Linked DNA regions of Prosthecobacter debontii. The protein of the gene in region 1 binds, or shares a complex with, the protein of each later gene. Links are inferred from orthologs where the notes say so. Each region holds a gene or a part of one and is shown on either strand. Other genes may lie near its edges.

Region 1 (3,231 bases):
CCAGGCCTTGATCGAAGGTAGCCTGATCACCGAGGTGGATAACAAACTGATCAAAGCCATCATCGAAAAAACCAACGGACAGACCCTCCTGGCAGACATGAACACGCCAGAGACCAAACAAGCCCTGAAAGACTACCTCTGGGGCCGTTTCGTGATCGATCTTCTGATCGAAAACCCCGATGCTAAGTTCGAGCCTGCGGAGTTCATGGCTTGCCTGAAGAAGCTGAACATCCGTCTCTACTCCATCAGCAGCAGCCAGAAAGCCCATCCTGAAGAAGTGCATCTGACCATCGCTACGGTGAAATACACCAGCCATGGCCGTGAGCGTGGTGGTGTCGCCTCCACCTTCCTGGCTGAGCGCATCACCCCTGAGACGCCCATCCCCGTCTTCGTCAATCATGGCAAAGGCTTCCGCCTGCCTGAGCCCGAAGAAGAGACACCGGTCATCATGATCGGCCCAGGCACTGGCATTGCCCCATTCCGTGCTTTCGTGGAAGAGCGTAAAGCCACAGGTGCTAAAGGCAAAGCTTGGCTGTTCTTCGGCGAAGTCAGCGAGAAGACCTGCTTCTTCTACAAAGATGAATTCGACGGTTACTTGGCCGATGGCACCCTGACCAAACTGACCACTGCCTGGAGCCGTGATCAGGCGGAGAAAATCTACGTGCAGCACAAGATGCTGGAAAACAGTGCCGAGATCTTTGCTTGGCTTCAGCAAGGTGCCATCGTCTATGTCTGCGGTGACGCCGCACGCATGGCGGTGGATGTTGACAAGGCTCTTCACACTATCATCGAAAACGAAGGCAGCATGACGCCTGAACAAGCTGTGGAATACATGACCGCCTTCAAGGACGCCAAGCGCTACCGCCGCGACGTCTATTGATTCGTTCATTGAGACTGGATTCAGTCCTTCTCATCCACCATTCTTACGCCCCCTCGCCTTCACCGCCAGGGGGCGCTTCTTTTTATCCTCACCGCCGACTCGGAATTCACATTGACGCCACCCTTAGCGGCGATACTCTGAGGCGGACGTATCAACGCATCATCATTCGTCCATATAAAACAGAACCTAACCATGTCCCGCTCTTACATCTTCTCTTCTGAGTCCGTCGGCGAAGGCCACCCTGACAAAGTTTGCGACACGATCTCTGACGCCATTCTGGACGCCTGCTTGACCGTGGACCCCAAGAGCCGTGTGGCCTGCGAAACCTTCGCCAAGAGCAACATCGTCGTCGTCGGTGGTGAAATCACCATCCCTTCCCTCCAGGACAAGTCCAAAGGCACCACCAAGCCAATCGACGAAGTGATCAATGTCGGCAAGGTCATCCGTGACGCTGTCCGTGGCATCGGTTATGTCAATAACGACGACGTTTTCCACGCCGACCAGATCTTCATCAACAACTACCTCACCATCCAGAGCCCCGACATCGCTCAAGGTGTGGACGACGCTGCGGCCGAAGGCAAAAAGACCGCGGAACAGGGCGCTGGTGACCAGGGCATCATGTTTGGTTATGCCTGCGATGAAACCGAAGAACTCATGCCAGCTCCGATCATGTATGCCCACCGCCTGGGCCGTGAGATGACTCGCATCCGTAAGGAAGGCAAGCTGGCCAAGTGGCTGCGTCCAGACGCCAAGAGCCAGGTGTCTGTGGAATATGTGGACGGCAAGCCGACCCGCATCGTCAACGTCGTGATCTCCACTCAGCACGCTGCTGACGTCGAGCACGCTGAGATCGAGAAGTTCTGCATCGAGGAAGTGATCAAGAAGGTCCTCCCTGCCAACATGCTGACGGCTGAGACGGAGTATCTCATCAACCCAACCGGCAAGTTCGTTGTTGGCGGTCCTCAGGGTGACAGTGGTCTGACTGGCCGTAAGATCATCGTGGACACCTACGGCGGCATGGGCCGTCACGGTGGTGGTGCCTTCTCCGGTAAAGACCCATCCAAAGTGGACCGCAGCGCCGCCTACATGGGCCGCTGGGTCGCCAAGAACGTTGTGGCTGCCGGTCTCGCTTCCAAGTGCGAAGTCCAGTTTGCCTACGCCATCGGCCATCCAAAGCCCGTCAGCGTCCACGTGGACACTTTCGGCACTGGCACCGTCAGCGACGACAAGATCCTCGACGCCGTGAATGCGGTGTTCTCCTTCAAGCCTGCCGACATCGTCAGCCAGCTCAACCTGCTCCGCCCGATCTACTCGAAGTCCACCAACTACGGTCACTTCGGCAAGATCGACGATCCAGATCTGACTTGGGAAATCACCGACAAGGCTGAGGCCCTCAAGGCCGCCGTGAAGTAATTCTGGCTTCACAAGGACAGTCCCTTCATTCAACCGTGCTGGTGCCCCCAGCGCGGTTTTTTTGTGATTAAGACCGTGTGCGTTTACGATAGCCAATGGTGCCCCAAGTCAGGAGTCAAAGGGCGTTGAAGAACTTATCCCTTCTCCATCATGAGAGCCTCCATTCATCTCAGTTTCCTGCTTCCTTTCATCTGCATTTCACACGCCGCCGATACGCCACGTCCTGCACTCAACGGCCAGCATTGGACCGTCACCCACAGCCAGCTTTTTCGAGCAGGCCCGCCAGGCAGCTTCGATGAGATTGCCGTCAAAGATCCGACGATTGTTCAGCATGAGGGGCAATGGCATGTCTTTTACACGGCCAAACCCAAAAGCTCCAAAGAGCGTGTGCCTGCTGAGCTCGGGTATGCAACCGCAAGCTCTCTGGAAGGACTCCACAAGGCCGAGCATATTCAAATGCTGCCCATCTTGGGTGGTGTGATGATCGCACCTCAGGTCTTCTACTTCGCACCGCAAAAGCTCTGGTATCTCATTGGGCATACCTTGGTGGATAAAAAACTGCAGCCCGTCTTTTCCACCAATCCCGACATAGCCAACGTCCAAGGCTGGATACCCATGCAACGACTCCAAACCAATCGGCAAGCGACTCGCACCTGGATTGATTTTTGGGTCATCTGCGATGAGGCCAAAGCCCATCTCTTTTATTCGGATCACACCGATAAACTCTGGCGCATGGAGTGCCCCTTAGCCGAGTTTCCTCAAGGCCTATCCTCAGCGCAGGAGCAGCTCGCCTTGCAAGCCAGCGGGGTGAGTGAACGTGGAGCTTGGAACTTTCACGAAGCCGCTCACATCTATCGCGTGCAGAGTGACGGACGTTACCTCGCCCTGCTCGAAGGCGGATACTCCCATCCGGTCCGTAAAAATGTGATGGAAGCACG
Region 2 (3,314 bases), on another replicon or contig:
TGCCGTGACGGCGGTGATCGGCGGGTTGGCAGGCTTTGGCTCGGCGCCCAAGGCGGTGATGGCACTGCCCTTTACAGGGGATTACGACCTCGGTGCGATTGCCTTTAAGCTGGACATTCTCGGCGTGTTGAAGCTGAGTTTCCTGCCTGTCCTACTGACGCTGTTTCTCATGAGCTTTCTGGATACCCTGGGCACGCTCACTGGGCTAGGCGCAGCGGCGGATCTGCTGGATGAAAAGGGCAATTTCCCTCAGGTGGAAAAGCCCATGCTGGTGGATGCGCTGACATGCATGTTCAGCGGCTTGATCGGCACCTCCACGAGTGGTGCCTACATCGAGTCGGCCACGGGCATCAGCGAGGGGGCACGCACGGGTTTGGCCGCACTGGTGACAGCGGGGTTGTTTGCGGTTTCGCTGTTTTTCATCCCTCTCATTGAGCCGCTCCAGCAGCTTCGTTTCGCTTACGGTCCAGCCCTGATCGCGGTGGGGGTGCTGATGATGGGATCGGTGCGCCGGATTGATTTCGAAGATCTCACGGAGTGGGTGCCCGCCTTTGTCACGATCGTGATGATGCTCTTTACCTATAACATCGCCAACGGCCTGACGGCTGGGTTTGTCGTGCATCCAGTGCTGAAAGGGGCGGCAGGGCGCTGGCGCGAACTGAATGCGGGCATGCTGATCCTGGCGGGGATGTGCGCGGCCTATTACCTGTTAGGGATGGTTCATTGAGAAGTAAATCTGAAGGCACAGGACGAGTGTTCAGAAAATAAACAAAAACGGACCGGAAGTTGCCTTCCGGTCCGTCGTTGGGGGTTTGGGTTTTTTATCGTGAGGCCTGTCTTCGCAAGCTCCCGGTATGCGAAAACAGGTCTCTCAAGACAAAATGTTTATGAAGAGAGACCTGCCTTTTCAGACAGGCCTCTCCAGATAAGAGTTCAAAAAAACTCTTTTATTCCTACAATTACATCATTCCGCCGTGGTCGTGGCTGTGACCGGCATCAGCCTTCTCTTCCTTCGGAATGTCGGCGATGAGGCACTCGGTGGTCAGCAGGAGACCGGAGATGGAGGCAGCGTTCTGAAGAGCGCTACGGGTCACCTTGGCAGGGTCAACGACGCCAGCCTTGATGAGGTCGGTGTATTCGCCGGTAGCGACGTTGTAACCGTGGTTGCCTTTGCCCTTCTTCACTTCGGAGACGATCAGAGCGCCTTCCACGCCGGCATTGGCAGCCAGCTGGCGGAGAGGAGCTTCGATGGCACGAGCAATGATTTCAGCACCGGTCTTCTCGTCGCCAGTCAGGCCGAGGTCACCAACGGCCGCCTGAGCGCGGATGAGAGCGACACCACCGCCAGGGACGATGCCTTCTTCCACCGCAGCGCGGGTGGCGTGAAGGGCGTCTTCCACGCGGGCTTTCTTCTCTTTCATCTCGGTTTCAGTGGCAGCACCGACGTTGATGACGGCCACACCACCGGCCAGCTTGGCAAGGCGCTCTTGGAGCTTCTCGCGGTCGTAGTCGCTGGTGGTTTCTTCGATCTGGCGCTTGATCTGGGACACGCGGCCGGAGATGGCTTCGCTGGTGCCTTCGCCTTCGACGATGACGGTGCTTTCCTTACCGATGGTCAGACGCTTAGCGCGGCCGAGGTCGGAGAGCTCGATGTTTTCCAGCTTGATGCCGAGGTCTTCGGTGATGCAGCGGCCACCGGTGAGGATGGCGATGTCTTCCAGCATGGCCTTGCGGCGGTCGCCAAAGCCAGGAGCCTTGACGGCCACGATGTTGAGGGTGCCGCGCAGCTTGTTCACCACGAGGGTAGCCAGGGCTTCACCTTCCACGTCTTCAGCGATGATGAGGAGAGGCTTGCCGGAGCGAGCGACCTTCTCAAGCAGAGGCAGCATGTCTTTCAGGCTGCTGATCTTCTTCTCGTGAATGAGGATGTAAGCGCTGTCCAGGTTTGCTTCCATGGACTCTGGGTCCGTGACGAAGTAAGGGGACAGGTAGCCCTTGTCGAACTGCATCCCTTCGACGACGTCGAGGGTGGTTTCGATGGACTTGGCTTCCTCAACGGTGATGGTGCCTTCTTTACCCACTTTGTCCATGGCTTCGGCGATGATGTTGCCGATCGCGGTGTCCCAGTTGGCGGACACGGTCGCGACCTGGGCCACTTCCTTGCTGTCCTTCACAGGGGTGCTGATTTCTTTCAGCTTAGCCACGATGGCTTCGGTGGCCTTGAGGATACCGCGCTGAAGGGAGGTCGGGTTAGCACCGGCGGTCACGTTACGCAGACCTTCGGAGTAGATGGCTTCAGCCAGCACGGTGGCGGTGGTGGTGCCGTCACCAGCGATGTCGGAGGTCTTGGAGGAGACTTCCTTGATCAGCTGAGCGCCCATGTTTTCATAAGCGTCGGGGAGTTCGATTTCCTTAGCCACGGTCACACCGTCTTTGGTGATGGTGGGGGAACCGAATTTCTTTTCCAGGATCACGTTGCGACCCGCAGGGCCAAGGGTGGCCTTCACGGCTTTCGCCAGCTTGGTGACACCGCGCAGGAGGGCCTGGCGAGCGGTTTCGTCAAAGTTGAGTTGTTTTGCCATAACTGAGTTGAGTAGGGTTCAGGGGTGTTGAGATTCCTTGAGGGATTAGGCGATGATACCGAGGATGTCGGTTTCGTTGATGATGAGGAGGTCCTCGCCGTTGACCTTGACTTCAGTGCCGCCGTATTTGGAGATCAGGACTTTGTCGCCTGCCTTCACGGTGAAGAGAGTGCTGACGTCCTTGCCTTCGTCATCCTTGCCGGTGCCGAGAGCGAGCACTTCTGCCTCCTGTGGTTTTTCCTTCGCGGTGTCGGGAAGGAAGATCCCACCAGCGGATTTTTCTTCGCTGAGGGAGCGCTTCACGAGGACGCGGCGGCCGAGCGGGGTGATTGCGGTAGCCATAGTTGGTCTATTTTCTGCTAACTTGTTTAGTTGTTCAGTTTGGTTTGGTTCATCTGCCCGGCTTGCAGTCACATAATGGGTTCATGTGGCGGCCAGCCGGGCGGAAAATTTATCGAGAGGGGAAATGCGAGACGGGAAAACGACGGACGAAGAAGTCGGCAGTGGGCGGGATTTATTTCGCCGGAGGTGGGTTTTCTTTGATCGCCACCCCGTTGCTGGCGCGGTAAACGCCGTCATAAGTGAGCTCCGGTGTGGCTTCGCCAATTTCCTCGACCAGGAAGCCGACGATGCGCTTGGGGTCTTCGGACAAAACCGCCTGGAGCATACGCGAGGTGCGCGGACGATCATAATTCTGCACCTGGAGATCCAGTCCTACAGAGCCGGGTTTGG

What was found.
Region 2: the proteins of metK (region 1) and groL are in contact, whole or in part, in a cryo-EM structure (PDB 8P4O), measured with the Escherichia coli proteins. The link is inferred for Prosthecobacter debontii from one-to-one orthologs.

What each region holds. Positions count from the first base shown.
Region 1 is NZ_FUYE01000008.1:147,964-151,194, forward strand. What follows is about bases 275-3,182. They hold metK (methionine adenosyltransferase), read left to right. Parts: upstream 275-1,072; coding sequence 1,073-2,293; downstream 2,294-3,182. Other genes in these bases: B5D61_RS13470 (diflavin oxidoreductase), read left to right, coding at 275-880; B5D61_RS13480 (non-reducing end alpha-L-arabinofuranosidase family hydrolase), read left to right, coding at 2,444-3,182. Outside these bases: more of B5D61_RS13470, read left to right, coding at 1-274; more of B5D61_RS13480, read left to right, coding at 3,183-3,231. UniProt on the Escherichia coli protein: Catalyzes the formation of S-adenosylmethionine (AdoMet) from methionine and ATP.
Region 2 is NZ_FUYE01000007.1:154,493-157,806, forward strand. The notes cover bases 272-3,262. They hold groL (chaperonin GroEL), read right to left. Parts: upstream 2,583-3,262; coding sequence 960-2,582; downstream 272-959. Other genes in these bases: B5D61_RS12135 (NCS2 family permease), read left to right, coding at 272-727; B5D61_RS12145 (co-chaperone GroES), read right to left, coding at 2,628-2,924; B5D61_RS12150 (hypothetical protein), read right to left, coding at 3,097-3,262. Also shown: more of B5D61_RS12135, read left to right, coding at 1-271; more of B5D61_RS12150, read right to left, coding at 3,263-3,314.